DNA from 3 places in the Marinomonas gallaica genome. Region 3 is predicted to be linked to each of the others. Evidence: predicted binding sites of a transcription regulator. Region 3 holds the regulator's gene; each other region holds the start of a gene.

Region 1 (4,547 bases), 1.3 Mb from region 3:
TCGCTGCGTTTTTTAACCTTTTTATCGAAAAACCGTTGACAGTTAAAAATAAATCACCATAATACGCCTCACCTTTTTCAAAGCCAGTGTGGTGGAATTGGTAGACACGATGGATTCAAAATCCATTGCCTATAAAGCGTGCCGGTTCGAGTCCGGCCACTGGTACCATCTTTATGATGCGAAAAGCCCCGAACGAGAGTTCGGGGCTTTTTTCGTTTCTAGGGCACTGAATATCGACTGCCTTAATATAAAAAACGGCACCTCATGCGCCGTTTTTTATTTAATACTCTTATATCGAACTAGCCGATCATTTCGCCGTCTTCACGGGAAATCGCGATCACACTTGAACGAGGCACAGAGCCCGCGCCGTTAGGCCAGTTTGAATCACCTTTCTCGCCTGGATGCTGAACACTGACAAACATGGTTGTACGGTCAGCACTCCATGCAGAACCCGTAATTTCACACTCTTTAGGTCCTACTAGGAAACGCTTGATCTCACCTGTCTCCGGATCAGCCACCAACATTTGGTTGTTACCTTGACCTGCAAAGCCTTTCTCGTTCGAGTAGTTACCATCCGTTTGAATCCAAAGCAGACCTTTTGAGTCAAACTTTAGACCATCTGGCGAGTTAAACATGTTGTCTTTATTAACGTTCTTAGAGCCTGCATAGGCATCATCGTACACCGCTGGGTTACCTGCCATTACGAACAGATCCCAATTAAATTTAGGCGCTGTATGATCTTGGCCCTCTGGACGCCAGCGAACAATTTGACCGTAGTTATTTTTAACACGTGGGTTTGGTCCACCAGCTGGCGTTTCGTCACCACCCGCATTCGGTTTAACGCCACGGTTTTTGTTGTTGGTTAGACAGCAGTATACCTCTGCTTTGTTTGGATTAGACGCGACCCACTCAGGACGGTCCATTGTCGTTGCACCCACTTTTGATGCAGCCTCACGAGTGTAAATAGCGATTTCCGCCTCGCTCATGCCTGTTGACTTCGGCGTTAACGCTAACCACATACCTGTGTTGTTATCGTTAAATTTAGCAACGTACAGAGTCCCTTCTTCTAAAAGGTCATTATTATCGCCGCCTACAACGAATTTATTCTTTGAGACGAAACGGTAAAGAAACTCACCTCGTTCATCATCACCTAGGTAAACCACAACATGGCCATTAGCTGCCACTTCTACTTCTGCGTTTTCATGCTTGAAACGACCCAGTGCAGTGCGCTTCTTAGGACGTGCAGTAGGATTAAGTGGATCAATCTCTACGATGTAACCAAAACGGTTTGGTTCTTGTGGATCTTTTGACAAGTCAAAGCGTGAGTCTGCCATTGCCCATTTGTAGCCACGATCTTCATGACTAATACCGTAGCGTTTCATCTGCGGCGTCAATTCATAGTTTTTATCACTTGAGGAGAAGTAGCCATTGAAGTTTTCTTCACACGTAAGGTAGGTACCCCAAGGTGTTTGACCGTTACCACAGTTATTCCAAGTACCTTTTGCAACCACACCTTTTGAATCGGCTTTGGTTTTCATAAGGTCATGACCACGAGCCGGACCCGTGATATCCATTTCTGTATCAGCGGTAATACGACGGTTGTATTCAGAATCTTTAACGATGCCCCATTTGCCATCGCGACGTGCGACTTCAACAACAGTAACACCATGTGCTGCTTTGTTTTTACGCACATCATCAGCAGTCGTTGGCACACCGTCTGTACGATTAGCATGCAGCGTTGAAGCATTTGTGTATTCGTTGTTCACACAAAGAATTTGACGACCGTTGTGCGAAAAAAGCGCCATGCCGTCATTGTGATCACCAAAGGCTAGCTCTTGAGATTCACCCGTACCACCTGTTGCTGGGTTAAACGCTGGCGCATTTGAAAATAAAGGCTCGCCCCAAGACGCAAGAACTTCCCACTTATAACCTTGCGGCACCGTGACAGTATCCATTGTGTTTGCTTTGACCATATCGAAAGCCAGACGAGACATTTTATTAGCCTCTTCACCTGCCAATGCCTTGCCCGCAGCAAATGTGGTAGAACCCATCACAAACGCTGTCGCGCCTACAGCTGCACCACCAGACAAGAAGCCGCGACGAGAAACCATGCTCTTAGCCGTTTCTTCAAACTCAACCATTTCTGGTGCAGGACGAACTAGCTCATCATGCTCATCAAAGCCTAACATTTGATCTTGCTTAACAGACATCGGTATTCCCTCAAATTATCGTTTCTAGTTATGAGGCTGTGAACACGTTTCCACTCAGTGCCACATCCTTAATTAAAATCGACGTCTATTAAGCCTGCCAAGCATGTCAGTTTGGTGTTATTAACATGACTGTTTGATAACAGAAATATTTCAACACTGTCATCTATATTATAAGAGGGTAAAAAAGCCAGAAAATCAGGGCTAGAGAAGCTATTAATTCAAACTTATTGTCGCAGTATTTGAGGCTTTCACGGCATGATTTTGCAGAAACTGCTCTAGCTGATCCGTAGGTAATGCCTTTGAAAATAAAAAGCCTTGGGCAAAATCACATCCCATTTGCGCTAATATCTGACTTTGTTCCTCGTCTTCCACGCCTTCCGCCGTCACCGTCAAATCCAAGGACTTAGCAATAGAGATAATTGCTTCCAGCATCACCCTACCACGATGTGTTTTAACGTCATTGACAAAAACACGATCAATTTTAAGATTATCCAATGGCAATTTTCCGAGATAACTCAGCGCAGAATACCCCGTTCCAAAATCATCTAGACAAATATTAATACGATGTAAGCGCAACAAATCAGCATTGGCTTTAACGACTTCGCCGATGGATAGGACAGCATCTTCTGTTACTTCAACTTCAACGACTTCAGAGCGCAAGTTACGCTCTTGTAGCCCCAACACTAAATGCTCAATCACATCACGCCGGACAAAGCTTTTTGCCGAGACGTTTATCGAGACAGGTGTGTCTTCACAAAAAAGAGACTGGTGATCGTATATCTCATTTAACGTTTTGCTAATAATGTACTTATCTAATTCTATGACCAAATCCAGCTCATGTACCACCTTGATGATCTCCAAAGGCGATACAAACCCCAGCTGATCGTCAAACCAGCGCATCAGAGCTTCATAGCCACACACCGCGCCAGTATTTAGATCGATTTTAGGCTGCATAAACACTTTTATTTTGCCCAGCCCTAATGCACCAACTAACCCACTTTCGATTTGCTTTGCACGCTCGTAATCTCTCTGAATCGAGTCGTTGTACAACACAAAAGGCAGCTCTTCTTGCTTAGCAAAGCCTAACGCAACATCAGAACGACTGACTGAGAGATCAAAGCTGGCACAAGATTCATACAAAGCACATCCTGCTCTCATCTCGGAATTAACCACTGCACGAAGATTCAGTAACGCTTGTAGGTTCGATAAACAGGCTGTGACATAATCCTCAACGTCACTGTATTTAGGCACACGATACACCACTAAAAAGCAACCTTCAGATAAACGGCTTGCCATCATTATAGTGGGATCTTGTTCGAACACACTGCTAATACGGCGCAGCTTTTCATCAACTTCTAAGTCACCATCTAACTTAAGCATGCGCTTGAAATTAGACAATTCAAACTGCACAAAAGCATAGGGCTGTTTATCAGTAGTCGGTTCCAATTGATCAAACTTTTTACGCAGATATTCTAAGTTAGGCAGTTTAGTGACAGCATCAAAATGCTTTAAAAAGTAGGCCTCATTCGCGGCAATGACCTTTTCTGATATATCAATACCTACCGCTTGTATATGCAGCCCTTCGTGGTCCATCACTCGACGCAACCACCACTCCACCTCATTACGACTGGCGCCAATCTGTAGCGTTAAAGGCAGCTTAAACTCGTTATCACCACCGTGGCGTAAAAGTTCCATACGCCCAATGAATTCCTCTCGACTAGCATCAAAAAGACACTCGATGAAGTTATCTCTGCGCTTTATACCCGCAACGGAAAATAGACCCTCAAAGGTAGCGTTAGCGAGCATAATCTCACCTTCCAAGCTCATCCGTACAATATACAAGCCCTGGCTGTTGAACACACTGCGATAACGTGTATCGACCCGCTCCAACTGCCGCAAAGTATTTTTGTATTCAGTTAGATCATGACAAATCCCCACAAATGATGGTTTTTCATCACTATCAGAGGTTTTCCCGACCGATAAATGCATATCAAAGAGATCACCATTTTTGCGACGTGCAATAACCTCTCGACCGCGACCAATGATTTGAGTATGGCCTGTAGTCAAATGATCGTGAATGTACTTATCATGTTTAATGGCAACACTTTCTGGCATCAATACTGATACATTCTGACCAATTACCTCATCGGCACAATAACCAAACAAGTCTTCCGCAGCAGGAGAAAACGCTATAATTAGCCCGCAATAATTAATAATAATAACGCCATCCGCCGCCGCGTTAATCAGCGCTTGATACAAAACTCCATCTTGGTTAACAGTTCCATCTTGGTTCATTGTTATTTCCTAAACCTTTGTACCAATTCATGCAAATCAACC
Region 2 (4,547 bases), 670 kb from region 3:
TTTTTTCGATCATCTTCAGCTCCTTGAGTCCGCGACAGGGTTCTCGTGACTTATGCACATCCGGCTTGTTTGCAAGCAAGTCTTACGCCAATGGGGACAAATATAGGCGTTATCCCCAGCTTACCTTGTTTTTACGCTCCTATAACCGATTGTACATAACTTGAGCGCTAAAAATGAGGGCATATTGTTCAAACTGTGCACAATTTTTTGGCCCTGGCGACTAATCTTAAATGAGTAAGGCAACAATAAGAGGAGGTCTTTATGGAATTCGCTCACATTGTTTTACTGGTACTCGCCGCTGCCTTGGTAATTAAACTTGGTTACTTGTGGCACATTAAGCATCGACGTCAAAGTCATCGACATTCAAATCATCATGACTCTTAAGCAATGTTATTGGCTTCCAAATAACGCTTACGCTTACTGTCTTTTATTTTTTCTAGATCGACTAACACAAGACCATCAACACAGTAGCCAAAGCTAGCATCGACGCCAAAGTCTAGGAATCGAACGCCGTCGTCCTCGCACAGTTCACTGTACTGTTTGAACAGTGTTGGGACGGCTGCGCCAAGATTCCCCAACTGTTCTTTTAAACTACGAAAATCTTCTTCATAGCAGTCACCATTAAAATAACTCTCTACCAGTTGCTTGTGCTCAGTAGGGATAGTGTATCGATTATAGGACGCGGCAAGGTGCTCCTTATCGGCGAAGTACGTACGGTAAAAATGCACGATCATATCTTTGGCAAGCGGTGGGAAGTTACCACTCAAGCTCACTGGACCAAACATGTAACGTACTTCTGGATGTTTAACCAGATAAGCACCAATGCCATACCATAGGTAATCGAGGCTACGTTTGCCCCAGTATTTGGGCTGCACAAAGCTGCGACCGAGTTCGATGCCTTGCTCAAAATATGGCTCCATGTCACAGCTGTAGCTGAATAAAGTGCTGCTGTAAATGCTATGATCTGTGCCTGATTTTAAGTAACGGTAAACCTCTCCAATACGATAAGCGCCCACAATTTCCAATGCTTCTTCGTCCCATAGGACTAAGTGGCGATAGTATTGATCGTATTTATCTAAATCTTTTTGCTCGCCAGTCCCTTCGCCTACTTTACGGAAAGCGATTTCACGTAGGCGGCCAATTTCTTGCATCAAGCTGGATTCATGCTCGTATTCGACCAAGTAAATTTGCTTACTGTCTTTGGTCGAGCCTAAGTGTTCGGCACGTTTTAGCTCCAGTTTTAACTGCTGACGATTCTGTGGATGTGAGATGGTTTTCTCTGTCTTCAGCAGAGGCTTACGGCCTTTGGCGATGCGATACAGGTGTCGCTTCACAAGTTTGTTTTTTTCTTTAGTACTAAGGGGGAGTTTCGCGAGCTCCTGAATCGGAATCGGTTCACCTACTTGAATAGGGATGCGACGGTTGCGCTGGCGAAACATTTCGTTTGCGAGTTGCATCGTAGATAACGGACGATATACCCATGAACTGGTGTAAAACATCATGGAGTTACGGCCGCCGATGTGGACTGGCAGAATTGGGCTGTTAGTTTTTTCAGCGATCTTAAGGTAGCTGGAGTTCCATTTTAGATCTTTGATGCCACTTGGCGATAAGCGCGAGACTTCCCCAGCTGGGAAGATAATCACGCATTCTTCTCGGTGTAAGCAATCCATGATGGCTTTGAGTTGCTTACGGCCCGTTTTGCCACCCATGTTATCAACCGGTAGAACTAATCCTGTTAAAGCGTCAAAGCCAAGCAGTAGATCATTTGCAATGATTTTAACATCACTGCGGATTTCACCGATTAAACGCAAGATAGCCAAACCGTCTAATGCACCAAGAGGGTGGTTCGCGACAATTAAAGAACGGCCAATGGCAGGAATGTTGCGGCGGTCAACTTGGCTGGCTTGATAGCCAAAGTTAAAGTGATCCAAAACTCGGTCAATGAACTCAAAGCCTACGCAGTTACCGTTCTGCTCAAGGAATTGGTTGACTTCATTCTCGTGAAAAAGACGTTTTAAAAAGCTTAATGTAGGCTTCGTGATAAGAGGGCTCTTATCTAGAAAACCGGGTGCTTTGTTAGAAATGATTTGTTCGACTTGTAACACGATATAGCTCCGCTAACCTTTTGATGTCTCTTAGTCAGGCTAGGGAGTGATGGTGACAGCAGGGTGACGATTTTGTGTCTGGTTGATGACAAAGTGATCAGTCAAACAGCAAAAAGCCGATCAGGGACCGGCTTTTAAGAAGTGTTACGCTTTTGGCTTACTGTTGCCAAGCGTAATATGGCGTGAGCCTTTGTAGTTCGCTTGACCGCTTACGCCTTGGTCAATTTGTTCGATGTGGCCACCACGAGCCAAAAACTCTTCCATTTGTTTTTCGATTGTCGCAGATGTTTCCATTGGAACATCGGCTTGTTTCTTTTTCGCAGCCATGGTGTATTCCTTTTTTTAATTAGATTAAGTTGTAATCATATCAAATTTCAGCTACGAAGGCTTTAGTTAATTTTTTCGACGAACTTAGGCTCCATTTAGCGCATTATTTGGATGAAAATGGCGCATTATTGGATTTAGCAAACGTGTCACCCAACCCGTAAATTCGATGGGGGAATCAAGTATAATCAAGCAGATACACTCTTCATCTTTGGTCACACGAGGCTGATGCTTGTGATTATGGTCGCGACTAATGAAGTCGCCTTCACGGTATAAACCATCTTCATCTGAGAACGCGCCTTTCAATACGATGGTCACTTCGTTACCCGTATGAGTGTGGCTTGGCAGGCGAGCACCTGCTTTGATTCTAGACAAAGCAATCTGAGGCCCACCCGCTTCGTTACTAAGCGTTGCCAATTTGAAAGAGGGCGTCAGATACATCCAATTAAGTGCATTGAACCCTTTTGGTATCAAGCGGCGCAATGAAGCAGGGATGTGAGAAAATACATCCTTATCTTCTTGTTGCTTGGCTTGGGTAACGTCGGCTTGGTTGATCGCCGCCATCACATTGCTTTTTAGCTGTGCCATATGATCTTTGCTGACCGTGTCAGTTTGGCTAGCAAACAACTCGGCGCCAACCATGTTTAGGCGTTTAACTTGTTCACGACACTTTGGGCATTGATCAAGGTGCACGGAAACACCCAGAGCGTGAGCTAGGGAAAGTGAACCTGAAGAATAATCGGTCAAAATGTCGATAGTTGGGTGGCAGCTAAGCATAAACGACTACCTCTTAATAATTACGGATAACTTGTTCAACGCAAGGCGAACACGAGACTTCACAGTACCTAAAGGTAGACCGAGTTCTTCAGAGGCTTCTGAGTGGCTTTTCCCCTCTAAATAAACCTTTGCAAGCACTTGTTGCTGATCATTAGGAAGCTGCTTTAAACCGTCACGAACTCGTACTTGGTCGCGTTGCTGTTGTGCTTCTCGAAATGGGTCCGCATTTTCATCGGCCATTTCACTCCAGAATTCTTCTGGATCAATGTCGCTTTGGTAGCGACCATTTTTACGCATGTAATCAATTCGTGCGTTGCGGGCGATGGTGAAAATCCATGTATTTAATGACGCCGTCGCAGGGTTGTATAAATGCGCTTTGTTCCAAATTCGGATCATCACTTCTTGCGCGATATCATCCGCCATTAAGTTTGCACCCGGCTGTGCTGACAAGCAAAAAGCTCGTATGCGCGGGGCATAATGATCAAATAGCCTCTCTAGAGCTCGCGTATCGCGGGCGACGGCTACTTGTGTCATATCTTCTAACAAAGCATTTTTGCTATCGTTAATCGTTTCTGAAACTGTGTTCATCCTAGGGCTCCAAACGTGCACGTGGGTCAGTCTGGGTGTGGCGAAAGAATCTCGCAAAATTGTTATACGGTTAGATCTTTGTACTGGATCAGTGATCTGAAGTTTTTTTCATAACGTATCTGTTTATATCGGACACAATTCAATCACTAATGGTAAAGCTCTTAGGTGCATCTGTATGCAAGCAAACGACACAAATTCAAAACAAGCTTTAATCGAACGCTTTAAGGCGTTTTATAAAGACGTAAAACATCCCAAACTGGATGCTATTGGAGATGTGTATGCAAGCAATATCAAGTTCCGTGATCCGATCCATCAGGTGCAAGGGCTTGCTGAACTTCATGCTTATCTTTCTGAAACGTGTGAAAGTGTGGAAAGCGGTCGGTTTGAATTTCTCGACCAACTTGTTGGGCAAGATAAAGCCTATATCAAATGGAACATGTATTTTTGTCATCCCAAATTGGGGAAAGAAACCCATGTCGTGCGTGGTATGTCGCAAATACAGTTTGACGATCGTATCTACTATCATGAAGACGTCTACGACATGGGGCAAATGATTTACGAGCACGTACCGGTTGTCGGTTGGGCCGTCAAACGCTTACGTCAGCGATTAGCCACGGAGGGATAATATGAGCGCACAAGACGAACATAAGAAAACGATTTGGATTACTGGCGCAAGCTCTGGTCTTGGACTCGCCCTTGCCAAACACTACTTGTTATCAGGCAATAAAGTCATTGTATCAGCACGTCGAGAAG
Region 3 (4,547 bases):
CTCTGTCATAAAAAAGTTATGAGTTCCTCTAGTGAGTTAACAAAGATGGTTGGGTTAATAAGCGGTAATAAATGACACTGTTAAATCACAAACTTACCAAGCAATTTGATTATCGTTGGCATTCCATTGCTCAAGTGCGCCGCAGCAGTATCCCAAAAGGTATTCAGCCCTGGCTAACGACGCGCTTTTCGATCACGGCTAAATTACGTCAAGCAGGTCATCTGAGGGTGGAGGTGCTAGAAGATACATGGCAGTCACCTTCTCCACGCGAGCGCTTACGTTTAGGACTGAAGTCGCGTGAAATGGCGAGAGTTCGCAGTGTCATTTTATTTGTCGATAACGAACCAGTGGTCTATGCTCGCTCTATTATTCCGGCACGCTCTTTGAAAGGTGCTTGGCGATATTTGCCGTATTTAGACAACCGTCCGTTAGGTGGATACGTGTATAAATCTAAAGCTTTGCGCCGCAGTCAAACTGAAGTGGTTAAATTGCCCGCAGGGCTGATTCAAAACTGCGCAGAGCCCTTGTGGGCACGCCGTTCAGTCTTTATGGAATATGGTCCAGGAATATTAGTCAACGAAGCGTTCTACCCTGCTATTGCCCGTTTTACTCAAGCGGCAGGCCAACTTTAAACAAAGCGATTACAAAAAATGAGTAAACTGAAAGATTACGCCGATCTAACCCGTTTTAACCGCCCCATTGGCTCCCTATTGCTGATGTGGCCGACATTATGGGCGCTATGGTTAGCCGCTGACGGCTGGCCAAAATGGCATCTAATATTTATTTTTGTGTTGGGCGTGTTCAGTATGCGCTCTGCCGGCTGTGTGATTAACGACTTTGCCGACCGTAAAGTGGACGGCTTTGTCGAACGCACCAAGAATCGTCCATTGCCATCGGGTCGGGTATCGGAAGTAGAAGCCTTAGCGCTGTTTGCTGGTTTATCGATTTTAAGCTTTATTTTAGTGCTATTTACCGATTGGCAGACCATTTTGTTGTCTTTTGTCGGTTTGTTCTTAGCTGCTTTGTATCCGTTTATGAAACGCTACACGCATTTGCCACAGCTATTTTTGGGCTTAGCCTTCTCCTGGGCCATCCCGATGGCTTACAGCGCCCAAGGCGGTAGCTTATTAGACCCACAGCTGTGGATGTTGTTTGTGGCAAACTGCTTCTGGACCATTGCTTACGATACTTACTACGCTATGACAGACCGCCCAGATGACATTAAAGTGGGTATTAAGTCGACGGCGATTTTGTTTGGTCGCTACGACTTACTGGTGATTTTGATTTTACAGGGATTGACCCTATCCTTGATGATGTGGATCGGTGTGATTGCTCAATTAGGCCTGTTGTACTTTGTCAGCTTACTCGGTGCTGTGTATCTGTTTTACCAGCAATACCTACAAGCGAAAGATCGAGATCGGCAAGCGTGTTTTCGCTCTTTCCTAGATAATAACCGCGTCGGTTACTGTATCTTTGCAGGAATCTTACTCGGGTATTACATTTGAATGTGGCACTGATGTGACAATTTAACACAGTTGTCACATTTAGAGGCTTTAATATCTACCGTTCCTGAGATGAGGATAAATCCTGTGACCGGTAAAAAAGTTTTAATTATTGATGATGAAGCCCCAATCCGCGAGATGATCGCTGTCGCGCTGGAAATGGCTGGCTATGAATACATGGAAGCTGAAAATAGCCAACAGGCTCATGAGATGATCGTCGATCATCGACCTGACTTGGTACTTGTGGATTGGATGATGCCTGGTGGTAGTGGCGTCGAGTTGACTCGCCGTCTAAAGAAAGACCCAACGACCGCCGAAATCCCTGTGATTATGTTGACGGCGAAAAGCGAAGAAGACAATAAAATCCAAGGGTTAGAAGTAGGGGCGGACGATTACATCACCAAACCATTTTCGCCGCGTGAATTGGTGGCTCGCCTGAAAGCGGTGCTTCGCCGTGCGACACCACAAGGTGTTGATGATCCAATCGAAGTAGAAGGTTTGCTGCTTGACCCGATTAGCCAACGTGTTTCAATTGGCACTTCGCCGATCGAAATGGGGCCAACGGAGTATCGTTTGTTGAAGTTTTTAATGACTCACCAAGAACGTGCTTACTCTCGTGCTCAGCTATTGGATCAAGTTTGGGGTGGTAATGTCTATGTTGAAGAGCGTACCGTAGACGTACATATCCGCCGCTTGCGCAAAGCGATCGGCGAGTCACATGACTTTTTAATTCAAACGGTTCGCGGTACGGGATACCGTTTCTCTGCGAAACGAACGGCTTAATATATATGAAGCGAACTTGGCAACGGGCTTTCCTTACATGGATGAGTGGACTCATGGCGGTAATCGCCATAGGTTTCGTATTGGGCCATATTCTCGCACTCGCCTTACTTTATGTACTGGGCACTCTCTACTGGCAACTGTACCAACTGTACCAATTTCACTGTTGGTTACGTCGCTCAGGTAAAGCGGCCCCCCCAGAAGCCTCTGGTATTTGGGGTGAAATCTTTGATGCGGTGTATCGTCTACAAAAGAAACAACGCAAATCTAAACGCCGAATGCGTCAGGCACTTAACCGGATTGAAAACTCTACCGCCGCCCTTAAAGAAGGCGTCATCATGGCGGACAGTAACGGCAATTTGGAATGGTGGAACAATTCGGCGGGCTTGTTGCTTGGTTTACAGCGCCCTACGGACCGCGGTCAGCCAATCACCAACATTTTACGAAACCCAGAATTCTTTCGTTATTTCTCTCAAAAGCGCTTTGGTGAGCCTTTAGTCATCAAATCTCCGTCAAAAGACGGTATCTATCTAGAAGTACAAACTACTTTGTACGATCAAAATGATCACCTGATTTTTGTTCGTGATGTCACCCGTTTACATCTACTAGAGCAAATGCGTAAAGACTTCGTTGCCAATGCCTCACACGAGCTAAAAACGCCGCTTACGGTGATTAAAGGCTATCTCGAAACACTGTCTATGTTTAAAGATAACCTTCCGCCATCGATGCAACGAGGCATTGTGAACATGTCGGATCAGTCATTGCGTATGGAGCATTTGATTGAAGATCTGCTGCTACTATCACGTTTAGAGACCAATGATAAGCGTGAAGCGCATCAGTGGCTCAAAATTGATGACATTTGTGAAACGGTCAAAAAGACCGCCTTACCAATGATGTCTGATGAGCATGAGATTAGCTTTGATCTGCCCGAAGACAGCTATATTTATGGCGCCAGCAGCGAGCTCTACAGCGCGTTCTCAAACCTAGTAGTAAACGCCATCAAGTACTCACCTGAAGGCGGCGTTATTCGCGTTAAATGGGTTCAGAATGAGTTCAGTGGCGTATTCTCAGTTGAAGATCAAGGTTTAGGTATCGATCCCCGCCATATTCCGCGATTGACCGAACGTTTCTTCCGCGTCGATAAAGGACGAGGTTCAAACACTGGCGGAACCGGCCTAGGTCTAGCCATCGTTAAGCACGTACTGATTCACCATAATGCGAAGCTACAAATTCGAAGCCAACCAGGCTTTGGTAGTACGTTCTCGTGTCACTTCCCAACCGACCGTGTTCGTCAGGAGGCGCTCCTTGCAACGGTGGCGACAGAAGCCGACGGTATTGATGCACCCGTTCAGCCGCAGGCACATTCGCAGGCACAAGAAGAAGATGCGACAACGGAAACCTCTTCGACCTCCTAGAGAACCTCGTTTCGTTACCAAAAAAATGCCCGCTATACGATTGTATGCGGGCATTCTTATAATCGTGTCGTCACGTTACAATGAATCAAACAACGCTTTTATAAACGCTTCTTTTTCAGCATCTTGGTCAATCAATAGCAGAGTCACTGTTAAAAAAGCAGAGTCCGGTTTCTTCTCGGTCGTCGCGACAGATTGCACGTAGTAATTTAAACGGTTCACCTTCTGCTCAAACGTCAAATCTAACACCGCTTGATCAAGCACCGTCGGAATCACATCGTCACTTTTTATCAACATCGTGGCTTCGTCTTTAGCGAAATGCACCACCATGCAACGAAACTCTTTGCCCGCAAAACGAACTTTGGTTGGTATCTTGACGTCTTTGACCGACACTGTTGGGTTCGTGATTTTAGGCGAAGCCGCTTTCGGCGCAACCGTCGTCGCCATCAACACATCCAGCGAACCCGAAGCAATGCCGCCGCTTGAAGCGGTTGGTTTTTTAGGTGCATCACCCAACTTCTTCTCGATGCCATTACGTTTGGCAGCCGTCACTACTTTCTGTACTAACTGTTCCGCTGAAAAGGGTTTACCTAAATAATCGGTCACACCTGACTGCACCGCTTCAACCACATGAGACTTATCACCACGACTGGTAATCATGACAAAAGGCAGTGTTTCTTTCTTGTATTGCGGTTGCTCTCGGCACCATTGCAGTAGTTCCACACCTGTCATTTCAGGCATTTCCCAGTCGCATAGCACCATATCAAACGTAGATTTCTGTAGCATTTGCTGTGCTTTGCGACCATTTACCGCTTCCTCGACCGTCACAGCAGGAAAACTTTTACGCAACGTA

What was found. The regulator PhoB, encoded in region 3, activates phosphate uptake and scavenging genes when phosphate is short. The targets are predictions, from matches to a motif close to TGTCATANNNNTGTCANA.
Region 1: a site for PhoB is predicted at 2,335-2,352, ahead of ACPUEK_RS09520 (PhoX family protein). Genes of this name have one in related genera too.
Region 2: a site for PhoB is predicted at 2,179-2,196, ahead of ACPUEK_RS00320 (GNAT family N-acyltransferase). Genes of this name have one in related genera too.

What each region holds. Positions count from the first base shown of each region.
Region 1 is NZ_CP187511.1:2,029,207-2,033,753, reverse strand. It holds tRNA gene ACPUEK_RS09525 (tRNA-Leu) at 83-168, shown strand; gene ACPUEK_RS09520 (PhoX family protein) at 300-2,210, opposite strand; gene ACPUEK_RS09515 (EAL domain-containing protein) at 2,424-4,505, opposite strand; gene ACPUEK_RS09510 (methyl-accepting chemotaxis protein) at 4,508-4,547, opposite strand, start outside.
Region 2 is NZ_CP187511.1:61,791-66,337, reverse strand. It holds gene ACPUEK_RS00330 (isoamylase early set domain-containing protein) at 1-13, opposite strand, end outside; gene ACPUEK_RS00325 (hypothetical protein) at 262-384, shown strand; gene ACPUEK_RS00320 (GNAT family N-acyltransferase) at 381-2,105, opposite strand; gene ACPUEK_RS00315 (hypothetical protein) at 2,250-2,432, opposite strand; gene ACPUEK_RS00310 (ChrR family anti-sigma-E factor) at 2,517-3,206, opposite strand; gene ACPUEK_RS00305 (sigma-70 family RNA polymerase sigma factor) at 3,213-3,794, opposite strand; gene ACPUEK_RS00300 (nuclear transport factor 2 family protein) at 3,970-4,419, shown strand; gene ACPUEK_RS00295 (SDR family NAD(P)-dependent oxidoreductase) at 4,421-4,547, shown strand, end outside.
Region 3 is NZ_CP187511.1:733,182-737,728, reverse strand. It holds gene ACPUEK_RS03425 (HDOD domain-containing protein) at 1-75, shown strand, start outside; gene ACPUEK_RS03420 (chorismate--pyruvate lyase family protein) at 72-632, shown strand; gene ubiA (4-hydroxybenzoate octaprenyltransferase) at 651-1,505, shown strand; gene phoB (phosphate regulon transcriptional regulator PhoB) at 1,590-2,285, shown strand; gene phoR (phosphate regulon sensor histidine kinase PhoR) at 2,339-3,697, shown strand; gene ACPUEK_RS03400 (response regulator) at 3,773-4,547, opposite strand, start outside.